Regions from separate parts of the Rhizobium sp. CIAT894 genome, predicted to be linked through region 4. Evidence: predicted binding sites of a transcription regulator. Region 4 holds the regulator's gene; each other region holds the start of a gene.

Region 1 (4,153 bases), 350 kb from region 4:
CCCTCCTCGCCGAGGATCTCGGAGACGCGCATGACACGGCCGGTCTCGGCCGGACGCTGGGCGGGCGCTTCGACCGCTTCATCCTCGAGCAGCGAGGGATCGAGCAGCCGGTGCGTATAGTCGAAGGTGGGCCCAAGCAGCTGGCCGCCCGGCAGGTCCTTGTAAGTCGCCGAGATGCGACGCTCGATCGTCATATCAGCCGTATCAAGCGGCTTGGAATAACCGAAGCGTGGCAGCGTCGTGCGATACGCGCGTAGCAGGAAGATCGCCTCGATCATGTCGCCGCGCGATTGGCGGACGGCAAGGGCTGCGAGCGTGCGGTCGAAAAGCGAGGCCTCGGCCATGACGCGGTCGACGGCGAGGGCAAGTTGTTCGACGATCTGCCCGATGCCGATCGCCGGCAGCGAACGGTCGCCGCGGCGTCGGTCGGCGAGCAGCCGGTGGGCATTGGCGATGGCGGCCTCGCCACCCTTGACGGCAACATACATGAGCTCAGATCTCCGTTGCTGTGATCTTGGTGGTGCGCGGCAGGCAGACGAAGCGCTTGCCCGAGGTCAGCACGATGTCGATGCCGCGCGGAAAGAGCGCGCGGTTCTCGGTCCACAGCCTGAGGAAGGTCTCCGGCAGGCCGACAGGCGCGATCTCCGCCACGGTCTGGATGCCGGGACCCGTCAGCGCCAGCCTGTGCCCATCCTCCAGTTCGGCAAGCTCAATGATCAAGGTCGTCGAACGGTCGGGATATTCCTGCGTGCCCGCCGCAAAAAGCCCGAAGGAGCAAAGCGCGGTGCCGGCCTCGGTGAAGGCAAAGCGTGCTTCGGCTTTTTCGGTGGTCAACGGCGCGCCGGTGTGGAAACCGAGCCACTCCGGTGCGGCGGATTTCGCCAGTCGCTGGGAAAGCCAGACTGATGTGTCGTGGTCGCAAAGCGTCAGCGCGATCGCGCCGGCGGCGATGCCGAGCGGTGTCGGCGGCGCAGCATCGGGCTGAACCGTCTGGATCGTCCCGGGTCGGGCCATACCATCCATCAGCATCTTGAAGACGCTTTGTGCATGGAAGACCGGCTCGGCAAAGCCGCCGGTCAGGGCTTCTGTCTTGAGACCCATCAGTTGTCTCCCCGCACCATGGTGAAGAAATCGACGCGAGTCGCCGCCGTCTCGTCGGCCTTGCGGCGCTCAGTAGCGGCGATCCGTCCGGCGATCGGCAAAAGCAGCGCCTGCTCGACGAAATCCTGTGTCGCCTCCTCCTGCCAAAGCGCGTCGAAGATCGCCGCAAGCCGGGCCTTCTCGCGGTCGGTGCCGAGCGCCTGCGCATGGCCGACCGAGCCGGAACCGAGCCGGACGGTTGCCCGCGTCACCGTCACTTCGCCGAGATTGAAGGGCGCTCCGCCGCCGCCGATGCGGCCGCGCACCATCACCAGCCCGGTCTCCGGTCCGCGCACCGGATGCGCCGCAGGCTTTTGCGGCAGGGCATCCCAGACCGCCCGGAGTTCGCTGCGTTCTGCTCGCGCCAGCAGATCGGCGGCGCGTTTGCGCCCGGATGCCGTCTGTGACGCAGCGTCTTTGCTGTCCGCTGATATCATCGCCGCTTCCCTCAAAATGTCTATTGATATAGACAATCATACAAGATACACCTACGCTTAAATCGATGTCGTGACAAGCGTATGACGTCGTGGGCGTGAAAAGACGGGTAGGGATGGCATGGCGGGATTGAAGCAGGTGCAAAGACAGACCGGCGTGGCGCTCTGGCGCCAGATCGCCGATCGGATTCGCGAGGCGATCGGCAACGGCGCCTATGACGAGACCGGAATGGTGCCGCCGGAAACCGTTCTGGCGCTGCAGTTGGGTGTCAACCGGCATACGGTGCGCAGCGCCCTGGCAGCCTTGGCGCAGGAGGGAATTGTCCGTGCGGTACAAGGTCGCGGCACGCTGATCGAGCGCAAGGAGCGGCTGAATTTCCCGATCACCCGGCGCACGCGCTTCACTTCAGGCATCGGCGACCAGGCGCGCGAGATGCGCAGCCTTCTGCTCGATGAGGCGAAGGAGGAAGCAAGCGCCAAGGTTGCCCGCTGGCTGGGCTTGAAGCAGGGAGAACAGGTGATCCGGCTGGAAACATTGCGCCAGGCAGACAGGCGGCCGGTTTCAAAGGCGACGAGCTGGTTTCCCGCAGCACGCTTCGCCGGCATCGGCGAGGCCTATCGCAAGCACGAATCGATCACCAAGGCCTTTGCCGACCTTGGCCTGCCGGACTATGTCAGGGCGACGACAGAAGTGACGGCGGCCCATGCGAACACATCAGACCTGGCCGACCTGGAGCTCACCCCCGGTGCGATCCTGCTGATCGCCAAGGCGATGAACACCGATCTTGACGGGGTGCCGGTGCAGTATTCGATCAGCCGCTTCGCAGCCGACCGGGTGCAGTTCACCATCGAGAATTAAAGCATGTCGCGCAAAAGTGTGCAGCGGTTTTGCCAGGCAAAGCGCGAAGCGCTTTTGCCGCAAACATGCGTAAAACAAAGAGCTAAAGCGCGTCGCATAAATCAAGTTTGACGCGACGCGCTTTGAGAACAGCCTTCCCCGTCGGGACAGGGAAGGCCAATGGATTCAATGTGCGCCGGACATGTCGCCAAGCACTTCCTTGGAAGCCACGGTGGAATCGGCCTTCAGTTTGTAAACCATCGGGACGCCGGTCGCGAGGTTGAGGGCGAGCACGCCTTCCTTGGTCAGCTTGTCGAGCACCATGACCAGCGAACGCAGCGAATTGCCATGTGCTGCGACCAGCACCTTCTCGCCGCGCAGCACGCGCGGCAGGATTTCGGTGAGGTAGTAGGGCCAGACGCGGGCGCCGGTGTCGCGCAGGCTTTCGCCACCCGGAGGCGGCACGTCGTAGGAGCGGCGCCAGATATGCACCTGCTCCTCGCCCCATTTGGCGCGCGCATCGTCCTTGTTGAGGCCGGAGAGATCGCCATAGTCGCGCTCGTTCAGCGCCTGGTCGCGGATCGTCGGCAGATCGGGCTGGCCGACCTTGTCGAGGATGAGCTTCAGCGTGTGCTGCGCGCGCACCAGCGCCGAGGTATAGGCGACGTCGAATTTGATTCCGTATTCGGCAAGTGCGGTGCCGCCGGCATTGGCTTCCTGGATACCGAGCTCGGTCAGATCCGGGTCCTTCCAGCCGGTGAAGAGATTCTTCAGGTTCCAGTCGCTCTGGCCGTGGCGAACGAGGACGAGGGTACCGCTCATGAATATGCCTCCGATATGTCGTTATTGGGAAGAAAGCCCGAGCACGTCGAGCATGGAATAGAGACCCGGCTTCTTGTCGCGCGCCCAAAGCGCCGCCTTGATGGCGCCGCGCGCGAAGATCGAGCGGTCTGCTGCGCTGTGCGACAGGGTGACGATTTCGCCTTCGCCGGCAAAAAGCACCGAATGTTCGCCGATGACGGAGCCGCCGCGCAGCGTCGCAAAACCGATCGTGCCGGCCTCGCGGCCGCCGGTATGGCCGTCGCGCACCCGGACTGATTTCGAGGCAAGAGAGATATTGCGGCCCTTGGCCGCCGCTTCGCCGAGCAGAAGCGCGGTGCCGGAAGGGGCGTCGACTTTGTGCTTGTGGTGCATTTCCAGGACCTCGATATCCCAATCAACAGGATCGAGCGCCTGCGCCGCCTGCTCGGTCAACACGGCGAGCAGGTTGACCCCGAGGCTCATATTGCCCGATTTGACGATGCGGGCATGGCGGGCCGCGGCGGCGATTTTCGTATCGTCGTCGACCGAGCAGCCGGTCGTGCCGACGACATGGACGATGCGGGCTTGCGCGGCGAGGCCGGAAAATTCCACGGTTGCACCTGGCGAGGTGAAGTCGAGCACGCCTTCGGCATGCAGGAAGGCCTGGAGCGGATCGTCGCCGATAATGACACCGGTCGGCCCGAGGCCGGCAATCTCGCCGGCATCCTTGCCGATGAAGGGCGAGCCGGCGCGCTCGACCGCGGCATGCAGCGTCACGCCTTCCATGGAATGAATGAGCCGGATCAGCGTCTGACCCATGCGCCCGGCTGCGCCAACCACCACCAGTTTCATCGCAGCATCGCTCATGTCAGTCTCTCGTGTCAGGTCAGTTTGAATCGGAGGCCGAAGGCCTCTGCAGGTTGTTGAGACGAGCGTAAAG
Region 2 (4,153 bases), 590 kb from region 4:
GGCTGAGAACCGACAATTCTTCCACGAGGCCTTCATCGAGCGTGTCGCGAGGGGGCAGGCTGGCATAGAAAGCCCGGCGTTCGCGATCGAGCGTCACCCGGCTTCGTTGCATCTCGATGGCCGTGCTGCTGTTGGGACGCGCGAGATAGTGGCGGGTGGCGCCGATTTCACTGAGGATCTCCGTCGCGGCGATCGACCCGCCGCGGGCAAGCACGTCGGCGAACTGCCGGTCTTTCTCGAGATGCCGGTATTGCAGGACCGAAGCCCGTATGACGATGAGGCCTTCAATGAGCATGAAGACGAAAGGCAGCATGATCGCGGCCAGGATAACCCTTTTGATGGTCTCGAACTTCATCGCCAATCGCCACGGTGATCAAAACGTCGGTCGTGCGCGACCAATTCACGGGCAGCTTAACAACAATTCTTAAAAAACTGATAAAGCGGTTCGTCCTTAGATTTCGGGACGAATGAAGTCACGTGTCTCAGCATCCATCACCCAGAGTTCGCCTGTGGAAATATCGAACCATGCGCCGTGGAGATGCATTTTTCCCGCTTCCTCGAGCGCCTTGATGTCGGGAAAGCTTCTGAGATTGTTGATCGAATTGCGGATCGACACACGCTCCAGCGCCGTTTGCCGCTCGGCGGCCGTCATCACGTCGTTGCTCTGGATCTGCTCAGCGGCGGGCTTGACCAGCGACATCCAGCGGCCGATGAAATCGCCTGGCGACAGCGGCTCGGCATTCGGATCGAGTGCTGCGCGGATACCGCCGCAACGGCCATGACCCATGACGACGATATCGGAGACCTTCAGGGCCTGCACCGCAAATTCGAGCGCCGCCGAGGTCGAATGGAAATGGCCGTCCGGCTCGTAGGGCGGCACCATGTTGGCGACGTTGCGGATGACGAAGAGCTCGCCCGGGCCGGCATCGAAGATCAGCTCGGGTGCCGCACGCGAGTCCGAACAGGCGATAACCAAAGTGCTCGGACTCTGACCGTTTTCGGCAAGCAACCGATACCTGTCGCGGGCGTCGGCATAACGCCCGTTCATGAAGTTGCGATAACCGTCCAGAAGTGGTGTAGGAAAACGCTGCATGCTTTCTGGATTAGCGCGCGCGGAGAATAAGATCAACTGCTGCACTGCAAAATGCGTGCATCGGCCGATGCGTTATTTTTTCCGCCGCTGTACCGGATGCACGAGCCGGCGCATCTGCACCATGGCCATCGGCGTCGAAAGGCTGGACGCATCGCTTGCCAGCATCAACTCATTGCTGCCGCGCTTGACGGCGCGCGCCAGCACCTCGAAAACGCTGGCCGTGGCAAGCTGCAGCGCCTTTTCATCCTCCAGGCCGGAAAGCAGGCGCGACAGGAAGACCGCGGCAAGCAGGTCGCCGAGACCGTTCGGCGGATTTTCAACGACCCGGTGCTCGGCAAGCAGCGCATGCCGGCCGGAAAGATAGAGATTGCCGGTACCGCCGGCCATCATCGGCACGGCCGAAGTGACGAGCATGCGCGATGGCCCGAGTGCCAGCGCCGCCTCCATGATCGCACTGTTATCGTCAAGCGCCGCCCCCGAAAGCCATGCGAGTTCGTAGCGGTTCGGCGTCGCCAGCGAAGCAAGCGGGATAAGATGATCGCGAATGGCCTCGGCTGTCGCTTCCGGCACATAGAGGCCACCGAGATCGCCCATGACGGGATCGCAGACATAAAGCAGCTCGGGATTGTTCTGCCTGAGCGCGGCGATCAGCCGGGCAACGGAGCGAGCCTGGGCGGCATTGCCGAAATAACCCGAAAGCACCGCCTTGACTTCGCCGATCCAGGGCGCGCGGATCAGATCGTCGATCGCCGCGTCGAAATCGGCTTCCGCGAAGGTCAGCCGGGTCGAGCGGCCGTGGCCGGGATGCCAGGGCAGCACGATGGTCGGCAGGGCCCAGACCGGATGGCCGAGCGTCTCCAGCGCAAAGACTGCCGCCCGGTTTCCGACCGAACCGCGCACCACATGGCTGGAGATGACGATGACTGCGCCCGCTGCATTTTCCGACATGATACCAGGATCCGAATGATGATCGCGTTGATGATCTTTTTGACGTCGCGCTGTCAACCATTCTTCACGTGGGCATGGAAATGTGGGGCGAAATGAAAAACCGAAAAAGGGGCGCTTTCATCCGATTTGGCCAGGAAAGCGGAAAAATCTCCAAGAATTTCCCATTTTCGGCGTCAAAAAAGCATCAAAATGGTCCTTCAGGCCTCCATTTTAGAGATTTTTTCGAGGAATCTTCTGCTAGCTTGCAGAAAATCAGTCCATTGCAGGAGGCGATCCATGGCTGCCAGAAACAATCCGAAACGGGAAAAGCAGATCGAAAATGCGCGTAAGATCGCCAAGGCGACAAACGAGCCGCATCTCGATCCGGAAATCCTCTTCGGCCGGGCCAGCAATGACGATCTCGAACTCTATACGGCTGATATGCTGGCGCTCTCCGCAGTGCATTCCGCCAAGGAACTCGCTGCCTGGAACGGCAAGGCGCCGCGCGTCAGCATCGACACCATTGCCGATGTCACGCCTGACGGCACCGCCGTCTCGGTGCTTTCGGTCACCGATCGGAACATGCCCTTTCTCTATGAATCGGTCATGGGAGAAGTGACGAGCACGCACCGCGACCTGTTCATGGCCGTGCATCCCATCCTGGTGATCGAAAAAGGCAAGGCACCCACGCTTTATTCCGCCGACCAACCGAGCGATCCGGCGGCGCGGGTCAGCCACATCCAGCTTCATATCGCCCCGCTCAATTCCGCCCAGGCCGCCGATCTCGTCAAGCGCATCGAAACGGTGCTGGAACAGGTCCGCCTGTCGGTTTCCGACTGGAAGCCGATGCTCTCCAAGCTCGATGGCGTCATCGCCGAGCTTGCCGCCAACGGCGCCGGCCGCAGGAAGGCCGAACATGCCGAGGCGATCGCCTTTTTGAGCTGGCTGCGCGACGAGAATTTCACCTTCCTCGGCATGCGCGAATATGTCTATTCCGGCAAGGGTTCCGATGCCAAGGTGGAACGTGACAAGGGCGCCGGCCTCGGCATTCTCTCCAATCCTGACGTTCTCGTGCTGCGCACCGGCAAGGACGCCGTGACAACGACACCGGAGATTCTTGCCTTCCTCGACGGTCCCGACTTCCTGATCGTCACCAAGGCGAACGTGAAATCGATCGTCCATCGTCGCGCCTATATGGATTATGTCGGCGTCAAGCGTTTCGACGCCAAGGGCAACGTCACCGGCGAACTGCGCATCGTCGGTCTTTTCACCTCGACGGCCTATACCTCGCTCGCCGCCGAAATCCCGCTGCTGCGTTCCAAGATCGAGAAAGTGAAGGAGCATTTCGGCTTCGACCCAATGAGCCATTCCGGCCGCATGCTCGACAACACGCTGGAATCCTATCCGCGCGACGATCTTTTCCAGATCGACACGACACTGCTTGCCAGTTTTGCCGAACAGATCAACGATCTGGCCGACCGGCCGCGCGTGCGCGCCCTGCCGCGCATCGACCATTTCGACCGCTTCGTCTCGGTGATCGTCTACGTGCCGCGCGAGGAATATGATTCGATCGTCCGCGAACGCATCGGCACCTATCTGAAGACGGTCTATGACGGCCGCGTCTCCGCCTATTACCCGGCTTTCCCGGAAGGCGGCGTGGCACGCGTGCATTTCATCATCGGCCGTTCCGGCGGCAAGACCCCGCGCATTCCGCAGGCCAAGCTCGAGCAGGTGATCCGCGAGATTACCGCCCGCTGGGACGATCGTTTCGAGGCGCTGGCCGGACCCAAGGCGCCGAAAATATCGGTCGACCAGGCCTTCCAGGATTCCTTCACTCCGGAGGAAACGGTGGCCGACCTCGCCGATATCGGTGCCTGCGCCGCCGGCGAGCCGCTTCGTATCCAGTTCTACCATCGCCAGGAAGATGAGGGCCGGACCCTCTCGCTGAAGATCTTCCACGCCGGCGGCCAGCTGGCGCTGTCGCGCCGCGTGCCGCTTCTGGAAAATCTCGGCTTCAATGTCGTCAGCGAACGCACCTTCGACATCGGCGTGCCGGCTGCCGCTGGAGAAACGAAGCTCGTGGTGCTGCACGATATGGAGCTCGAGACCCGCACCGGCGGCGAAATCGATCTG
Region 3 (4,153 bases), 790 kb from region 4:
CATCTCGCCGGCCGGTTCGATCAAGGCTGCATCGCCTGCTGGCGCCTATCTGCTCGGTCACGAGGTCGCCGTTGCCGACTTCAACCAGTACGGCACGCGTCGCGGCAACCATGAAGTGATGATGCGCGGCACTTTCGCCAATATCCGCATCCGCAACCACATGCTCGGCCCGAACGGCAAGGAAGGTGGCTACACCATCCACTACCCGTCGAAGGAAGAAACCTCGATCTACGACGCCGCCATGCAGTACAAGGCCGAAGGCGTGCCGCTCGTCATCTTCGCCGGTGTCGAATATGGCAACGGCTCGTCGCGTGACTGGGCTGCCAAGGGCACCAACCTGCTCGGCGTCAAGGCCGTGGTCGCCCAGTCCTTCGAGCGTATTCATCGCTCGAACCTGGTCGGCATGGGCATCATTCCCTTCGTCTTCGAAGAGGGTACGACCTGGCAGAGCCTCGGCCTCAAGGGCGATGAACTCGTCACCATCGAAGGCCTCGACAAGATCAAGCCGCGCGAGAAGAAGATCGCCAAGATCACCTATGGCGACGGCACCGTGAAGGAAGTTCCGCTGCTGTCGCGCGTCGATACGCTCGACGAGGTGGTCTACCTCAACAATGGCGGCATCCTGCAGACGGTTCTGCGCGATCTCGCTGCCTGATTTTTAAGAGCTTCCCATGATAGTGGCCGCCGGAGAGCAATTTCCGGCGGCTTTTCTTTTGCGGCGACAGTATTCGGGCGGGCTCACGAGGATTTGTTTTCCGCGGGTTCCGGTGGTGCGGCGTCTCACCCGTTCGTGACTTTTCGTTTGGACCCGGAAGGATTATTCGTACGTTTATATGTCAGGGCTTCCGGTTCGAACACGCTGGCGGCGCTGAAAAAGAGGTGCAGGTGAATGTCCCCCCGTTTTTTGATTCCGCTGATCGCCGGTGTTGTTTTCGCAGGCTCGTTGCAGGCCGAAGACGGCACGCCGAAAGGCGTCGTCGAACTCTTCACGGCGCAGGGCTGCTCCTCCTGTCCTCCTGCTGATGCGGCGTTCCGCAAGCTGGTGAGCCAGGGCGATGTGATCGCGCTCGCCTATCATGTCGATTACTGGAACTATCTCGGTTGGGCCGATACGCTGAGCTCCAAGGAAAACACCGAACGGCAATACGGCTATGCCAGAACGATGGGCCGCAGCAACGTCTACACGCCGCAGGCGATCGTCAACGGGCGCGGCCATCTGGCCGGCGCCGATCTCACCGGCATCAACAGCAAGATCGACACCTACAACGGCGAAGGCAACGGACTGACCGTTCCGATCAGCGCGTCGATGCGCGGCGATGAGCTGGAGATCAAGATCGGCGCGGGGCAGGGCAAAGCCAATGTCGTGATGGTCTATTTCGACAAGGAAAAGACGATCGACGTTGAAAAGGGCGAAAACAGCGGCAAGAAGATCTCCTATCTGCACAGCGTCACCAATGTCGAAACCGTCGGCATGTGGGACGGCAAGGCGACCAATCTGACGCTGCCGGCGAGTGTGTTGCAGCGGCCGCAGCTCGAGGGCTGCGCGATTCTGCTGCAATCGGCGACGGCAGATGGCGATCCGGCTGCGATCCTTGGTGCGACCGTGGTGATGGCTGGAAAAAATATCTGAGATTTCATCCGCTTGCGGATGAAGTACCGGGCGGCCCGGCTGAGCGTATTCGGGGCTGGGGTTAAGGTCGATACGCTCCGCCGGGCCCTTTGGCGCGCTGGCGCCAAACCGGGATTCATAATTCCCCTGCAAATGAGGCGCTGTTTTGACTGAAATGCGGCGTTGCCGAGAAAGCGTCAGCGCTCCTCTGTGCATTGCACGATGCGCAGATTCAAAGTGCCGCAGCGTCCTTTGCGGCCGAATGTGACGGGCGGGACTCTTGCAATTTGCGGCGGCTCGGGCACACTGTCACTCTCCTGTCACAAGCGGAGGCCTCGGGAGACTGATGACAGATCAGCCGGATTTACGACACGGCGAAAGCCGTTCCGTCGACCATAGTTCCTCAGTCGTCGTCGATCTCAGGGAATACAAGCAAAGCAAGGACCCGCTTCCGGTGACGTTTCACCGGCGTGAACTGGACGCTATCCTCTGGATCTACGGCCGCATGGTCGGCGACGGCGAATGGCGCGACTACGCCATCGATCACCTGAAGGACAAGGCGGTCTTCTCCGTCTTCAAGCGCTCCGGCGAAATGCCGCTTTTCCGCATCGAGAAGAATCCGAAGCTCGCCGCCAAGCAGGGCGCCTATTGCGTGATCAATATCAACGGCACGATCTTGAAGCGTGGTCATGAGCTGAATCAGGTTCTGAAGGTGTTCGACAAGGCGCTGAAACTGGTCGACAAGTAAGCCGTTTTTTCTGCATGTCGTTATCCCGGAACCGCTGCACACTTCCTGATGATATGCATCAGCCTGCAAACAGCGTGCCGGGATAGGCGGAGGGATCCGGATCGGTCGTCATGCCCTCGCCAAGAGTGCGCTGCATGGGCATCGTATCCAGCCAGCGGCCGTGCTTGTAGCCGGCGCCCCTCATCAGGCCGACTTCTACGAAGCCCGCCTTGAGATGAAGCGCGATCGAGGCGGGACTGGCGCCGCCAATGACGGCCACCATCTGACGGAAACCGAGACCGGTGCAGCTGTCGATCAGCTCGCTCATCAGCGCCTTGCCGATGCCGCGCCCGCGCGCTTCAGGCGCCAGGTAGATCGAATCCTCGACCATCCAGCGATAGGCAGGGCGTGTGCGAAAGGCCGAGGCGTAGGCATAACCGAGCAGGGTCCCGTCCGCATCGACGGCTGATATATAGGGATAGTGCTGGCCGACGATCGCCGCAAAACGCTGCGCCATCTCGGCCTCAGATGGCGGCATGATCTCATAGCTTGACGTGCCGTTCAGGACGGATTCCCGGTAGATATCGGTGATGGCGGGAATGTCGGCTTGCGAGGCGTCACGCAGGAGGAAGGACATGTCGGCGGCTGGTCCATCGGAATGAGGAGGCTTTTCTAAAACCACTCCTCCGAAACCGGCGCAACAAAAAAGGCGGCCGAAGCCGCCTTTTCCCTTAGTCTGTCCTGCTTATTTACGGTTGCCCATGAACTGCAGCAGGAACATGAAGAGGTTGATGAAGTCGAGATAGAGCGTCAGCGCACCCATGATCGCCTTGCGGCCGGCTACAGCGACGTCATCAGCTTCCAGGTACAATTCCTTGATCCGCTGCGTGTCGTAGGCGGTGAGGCCTGCGAAGATCAGAACGCCGAGCACCGAGATCGCGAACTGCATGGCCGACGAAGCCAGGAAGATGTTGACCAGCGAAGCGATGATCAGGCCGAAGAGACCCATGATCAGGAACGAGCCGATGGCCGACAGGTCACGCTTGGTCGTGTAGCCGTACAGCGACAGCGCGCCGAAGGAGGCGGCGGTGACGAAGAAGGTCTGAACGACGCTCTGGCCCGTGTAGATCAGGAAGATCGACGAAAGCGACAGGCCGACAAGCGCGGCATAGATCGCGAACGTCGTCTGGGCGGCGCTTACCGTCATGCTATTGATCCGGAAGCTCAGGTAGAACACCAGAGCCAGCGGCGCCAGAATGACCACCCACTTCAGCGGGCTCAGATAGATCGCCTGACCGAAAGCGGTCAGCTCGCCGTTGGCGAAAGCGAATTGGAATGACAGATATGCGGCCACACCGGTGATCGCCAGACCCAGCGCCATCAGGTTGTAGACCTTGAGCATATATGCGCGCAGGCCTTGATCAATCATCTCGCCGGTCTGAGCGCGGCTTTGATAGTTACGAAGATCAGCCATAGTTTCCTCTTACAAGCTCCGATGGAGATACGGTGTCGGGGTTTTCGACCCGGGCGCCGCTGCGGAGCTCCAGCATGCCTGCCGACAATATGAGGCTTTCACCCTTCGCAAACAAGAGGGTTGCAACGGCCCGGCCGGTTAAATCGCCGTAAGGTGAAGGGTTTGAGGCGCCCTATCCGGTCAAAGCTCGCGCAGGACGGGTGCCGCCTTCTGCCCGAGGATGCGCCAGGTGCCGATCAGGCCGATGCCGACCGTCAGGACCAGGGCGGTGACGAGTGTCAGCCCCGCCACATCGGGCAGGAAGGTCGAGGGCAGGCGCATGATGCGGGCGACGATGAACCAG
Region 4 (4,153 bases):
AGACGAGCGGGTCGAGAAACTCAAGAAACTTTGGGCCGAAGGACTGAGCGCGAGCCAGATCGCGGCACAACTTGGCGGTGTCAGCAGAAACGCTGTTATCGGCAAGGTGCACCGGCTGAGCCTTCCGGGCCGCGCCAAGGCCGGCGGCACGAACACCGCCGCGCGAACGCCGAAGCGCACCACATCGGCGCCGCGCGCACCGAACTACGCCTCTCGCATCACCACCACCACCACCCGCACCGTTACCCGCCAGCAGGGCGCGACGATGCTGAAGGAAGAGATCGAGATCGAAACGGTCGAGGAAATGGAATATGTGCCGAAGGGCAACGTGGTCGTGCCGATCTCGCGCCGCCTCGGCCTGACGGAACTGACCGAACGCACCTGCAAGTGGCCGGTCGGCGATCCGCTGAAGGATGACTTCCACTTCTGCGGCTGCGAATCCCCCGACAATTCGCCCTATTGCAGCTATCACCAGAAGCTCGCCTACCAGCCGGTCAACGAACGCCGCCGGGCAGCAGCGCGGGTCGGCTGAGCAGGTAAGACATTGTCGACATGCAAAAACGGGCCGCGCGGCCCGTTTTTTTGTGCGTGGGTGACGCGAACGCTTCGGGGTTTTGGCTGGAACTCCAAGTGAGATGAGCTCTATCTTGTGGTCGCTTTTTACGAACACAGTGCTTGCCGCATGGGTCCTCGGGTCAAGCCCGAGGACGACGGAGGGTGGGGAGACTCCGCCACAAATAGCGAACTACGCGCTGATTTTATTGCCGCCTTTTACTTTACGCGATCACCACGCAAAACCGCTGGCTCATTTGCTGAAATTCTTCCGGACGTCTCGCTTCTTGCCCATCTCGCCCCCCACTCTCCGTCATACTCGGGCTTGACCCGAGTATCCATGCCGCTAGCACTGCGCTTGAATTTGTTCGGCTACGGCCCCCTTTGTCAGTGTGAAAGCCAACGCAGCGCTCGCGGCCATGGGTCCTCGGGTCAAGCCCGAGGACGACGGAGGGTGGGGGAAGCAGGGCGGCAGGAACAGCGAGGCCTGCAGAAACAGCTCCTATGAGCTGCAGGAGCCAGCTCTGTAAAGCGACCCAAACCGCCCCCGAACTTCCGCTGAAACCCCTCAGGCTTCCATCGAATAACCGGCGCCGCGGACGGTGCGGATGACATCCTGCATGTTGGAGAAATTCAGCGCCTTGCGCAGGCGGCCGACATGGACGTCGACGGTGCGTTCGTCGACATAGATGTCGTGACCCCAGACGCCGTCGAGAAGCTGTGAGCGGGAGAAGACCCGGCCCGGCGACGACATCAGGAATTCCAGCAGGCGGAATTCGGTCGGGCCGAGGCGGACTTCGCGGCTCTTGCGATGGACGCGGTGGGTTTCGCGGTCGAGTTCGATATCGCCGCATTTCAGCACCGTCGACAGCACCTCGGGGCGGGCGCGGCGCAGCATCGCCTTGACGCGGGCAACGAGTTCCGGGGTCGAGAAGGGCTTGACGACGTAATCGTCGGCCCCCGTCGACAGTCCGCGGACACGTTCGCTCTCTTCGCCGCGCGCCGTCAGCATGATGATCGGCAGGCGCTCGGTTTCCGGCCGCATGCGCAGGCGCCGGCAGAGCTCGATGCCGGAGACGCCGGGCAGCATCCAATCGAGGATGAGAAGATCGGGCGTGCGCTCCTGAAGCCGCATTTCGGCTTCGTCGCCACGAAGGATGGTATCGACCTCGAAGCCTTCGGCTTCGAGATTGTAGCGAAGAAGCACGCTCAGGGCCTCTTCGTCTTCAACAACTGCAACTCTCGGGATCATGCGTGTCGGTCTCCTCGCGCATGATCCTTAAACCGGGGGTGATTTAAGCAATGCATCCTGCGCAAATTCACAAAAATTGGCTGCGACCTCTTTGCGCGCCCCACATGGGCGCGCACGCAATCGTCTGGTTTAGGCGGTTATTCCGTGACCGCGCCGACGGTGTTGGCGCTGTCGTCCTTCGGACGATCGCCTTCCGGCTGCGCGCCGGTCGCCATGTAATAGATGGTCTCGGCAATGTTGGTGGCGTGATCGCCGATGCGCTCGATGTTCTTGGCGCAGAAGAGAAGATGCGTGCAACTGGTGATGTTGCGCGGATCTTCCATCATGTAGGTCAAGAGCTCGCGGAACAGCGAGGTGTACATCGCGTCGATCTCGTTGTCGCGCTCGCGGATCGCACTCGCCTTGTCGGCGGCGCGCGTCGTGTAGACGTCGAGCACTTCCTTGAGCTGGACGAGCGCCAGCTCGGACAGATGCTCGAGGCCGCGGGCGAGCTTGCGGGGAACGCCGGTGCTCTGCACGGCGATGACGCGCTTGGCGGTGTTCTTGCCGAGGTCGCCGACGCGTTCGAGATCGGCGGCGATGCGGATCGAACCCATGATTTCGCGCAGGTCGGCGGCCATCGGCTGACGGCGAGCGATGGTGACGATCGCCTTGTCGCCGATTTCACGCTCGGCGTGATCGAGGATCACGTCGTCGGAGATGACCTTCTGGGCGAGCGCCGTATCGCCGTTGACCAGCGCCCGGACGGATTCGGCGACCATCTGCTCGGCCAGGCCGCCCATTTCGGAAATCCGCCGGGACAGGAACTTCAGATCATCATCATAGGCAGAATAAATATGTGTCGATGCCATGGGGCTTTATCCTCGAATAAAGGGAAGGCTTGCTGTCGCCAAAATCAGCCGAAGCGGCCCATGATGTAGTCCTGGGTGCGCGGGTCGTCGGGATTGGTGAACATCTTGTCGGTGTCGTTCTCCTCGACGAGATTGCCGAGGTGGAACATGGCGGTGCGCTGCGAGACGCGCGCGGCCTGCTGCATGGAGTGGGTGACGATGACGATCGTGTAATTCTCGCGCAGCTCGTGGATCAGCTCCTCGACCTTGGCGGTGGCGATCGGGTCAAGCGCCGAGCAGGGCTCGTCCATCAGGATGACTTCGGGGCTGACGGCGACGGCGCGCGCAATGCAGAGACGCTGCTGCTGGCCGCCCGACAGGCCGGTGCCGGATTCGTGCACGCGGTCCTTGACCTCGTTCCAGAGGCCGGCGCGCTGCAGGCTGGTCTCGACGATCTGGTCGAGATCGGCCTTCGACTTGGCAAGGCCATGGATGCGCGGGCCGTAGGAGACGTTTTCGTAGATCGTCTTCGGGAACGGGTTCGGCTTCTGGAAGACCATGCCGACGCGGGCGCGCAGTTCGACGACGTCGATATCGGGATCATAGATATCGTCGCCGTCGAGGGTGATCTTGCCGGCGACGCGGCAGCCGTCGATCGTGTCGTTCATGCGGTTCAGGCTCCGCAGGAAGGTCGACTTGCCGCAGCCCGACGGGCCGATCAGCGCGGTTACGGTGTTTTCGCGGATGTTCAGGTTCACATCGAAAAGCGCGCGCTTCTCGCCGTAGTAAACCGAGACATCCTGGCCGATCATCTTATACGGGACGTTGCTCATCTTCTGATCCAGCGCCTTTTCAACTGCAGCTTCGGTCAACATGTTCATGATGTTTAACTCCGTTTACCAGCGGCGCTCGAAGCGACGACGCAAGAGGATGGCGCCCATGTTCATGACGATCAGGAACAGGAGCAGGACGATGATGGCACCCGAAGTCCGTTCGACGAAGGCGCGTTCCGCCTCGTTGGCCCACATATAGACCTGCACCGGCAGGGCCGTCGAGGGATCGAGCGGCGTCGTCGGCGCGTTGGCGACGAAGGCGACCATGCCGATGAGGAGCAGCGGCGCGGTTTCGCCGAGCGCGTGCGCAAGGCCGATGATCGTGCCGGTCAAGATGCCGGGCATGGCGAGCGGCAGAACATGGTGGAACACCATCTGCATCTTCGAGGCGCCGAGACCAAGGGCTGCGGCGCGGATCGACGGCGGCACGGCGCGCAGAGCCGCGCGCGTCGCGATGATGATCGTCGGCAGGGTCATCAGCGTCAGCACCAGGCCGCCGACCAGCGAGGCCGAACGCGGCAGGCCGACGAAATTGATGAAGACGGAAAGGCCGAGCAGACCGTAGACGATCGACGGAACCGCGGCGAGGTTGTTGATGTTGACCTCGATCAGATCCGTCAGCCGGTTCTTCGGGGCAAACTCCTCGAGATAGATCGAGGCGGCGACACCGATCGGCAGGGAGAGCG

What was found. The regulator PhoB, encoded in region 4, activates phosphate uptake and scavenging genes when phosphate is short. The targets are predictions, from matches to a motif close to TGTCATNNANCTGTCAT.
Region 1: phnF (phosphonate metabolism transcriptional regulator PhnF) is a predicted target of PhoB. The motif match lies at 1,648-1,664, and genes of this name have one in related genera.
Region 2: RHEC894_RS21550 (NAD-glutamate dehydrogenase) is a predicted target of PhoB. The motif match lies at 2,093-2,109, and genes of this name have one in related genera.
Region 3: RHEC894_RS20630 (DUF2794 domain-containing protein) is a predicted target of PhoB. The motif match lies at 1,917-1,933, and genes of this name have one in related genera.

The regions. Positions count from the first base shown of each region.
Region 1 is NZ_CP020947.1:203,096-207,248, forward strand. Features, by position in the region: gene RHEC894_RS00970 (carbon-phosphorus lyase complex subunit PhnI) at 1-488, opposite strand, end outside; gene phnH (phosphonate C-P lyase system protein PhnH) at 493-1,101, opposite strand; gene phnG (phosphonate C-P lyase system protein PhnG) at 1,101-1,577, opposite strand; gene phnF (phosphonate metabolism transcriptional regulator PhnF) at 1,696-2,433, shown strand; gene RHEC894_RS00990 (2,3-bisphosphoglycerate-dependent phosphoglycerate mutase) at 2,599-3,234, opposite strand; gene dapB (4-hydroxy-tetrahydrodipicolinate reductase) at 3,256-4,080, opposite strand; gene RHEC894_RS01000 (ABC transporter ATP-binding protein) at 4,100-4,153, opposite strand, start outside.
Region 2 is NZ_CP020947.1:4,390,749-4,394,901, forward strand. Features, by position in the region: gene RHEC894_RS21530 (GGDEF domain-containing protein) at 1-355, opposite strand, end outside; gene RHEC894_RS21535 (carbonic anhydrase) at 452-1,093, opposite strand; gene pdxY (pyridoxal kinase PdxY) at 1,166-2,041, opposite strand; gene RHEC894_RS21550 (NAD-glutamate dehydrogenase) at 2,318-4,153, shown strand, end outside.
Region 3 is NZ_CP020947.1:4,194,641-4,198,793, reverse strand. Features, by position in the region: gene acnA (aconitate hydratase AcnA) at 1-655, shown strand, start outside; gene RHEC894_RS20635 (thioredoxin family protein) at 890-1,630, shown strand; gene RHEC894_RS20630 (DUF2794 domain-containing protein) at 1,956-2,357, shown strand; gene RHEC894_RS20625 (GNAT family N-acetyltransferase) at 2,416-2,973, opposite strand; gene RHEC894_RS20620 (Bax inhibitor-1/YccA family protein) at 3,082-3,810, opposite strand; gene RHEC894_RS20615 (ABC transporter permease) at 3,991-4,153, opposite strand, start outside.
Region 4 is NZ_CP020947.1:557,725-561,877, reverse strand. Features, by position in the region: gene RHEC894_RS02760 (GcrA family cell cycle regulator) at 1-532, shown strand, start outside; gene phoB (phosphate regulon transcriptional regulator PhoB) at 1,121-1,804, opposite strand; gene phoU (phosphate signaling complex protein PhoU) at 1,942-2,655, opposite strand; gene pstB (phosphate ABC transporter ATP-binding protein PstB) at 2,700-3,515, opposite strand; gene pstA (phosphate ABC transporter permease PstA) at 3,531-4,153, opposite strand, start outside.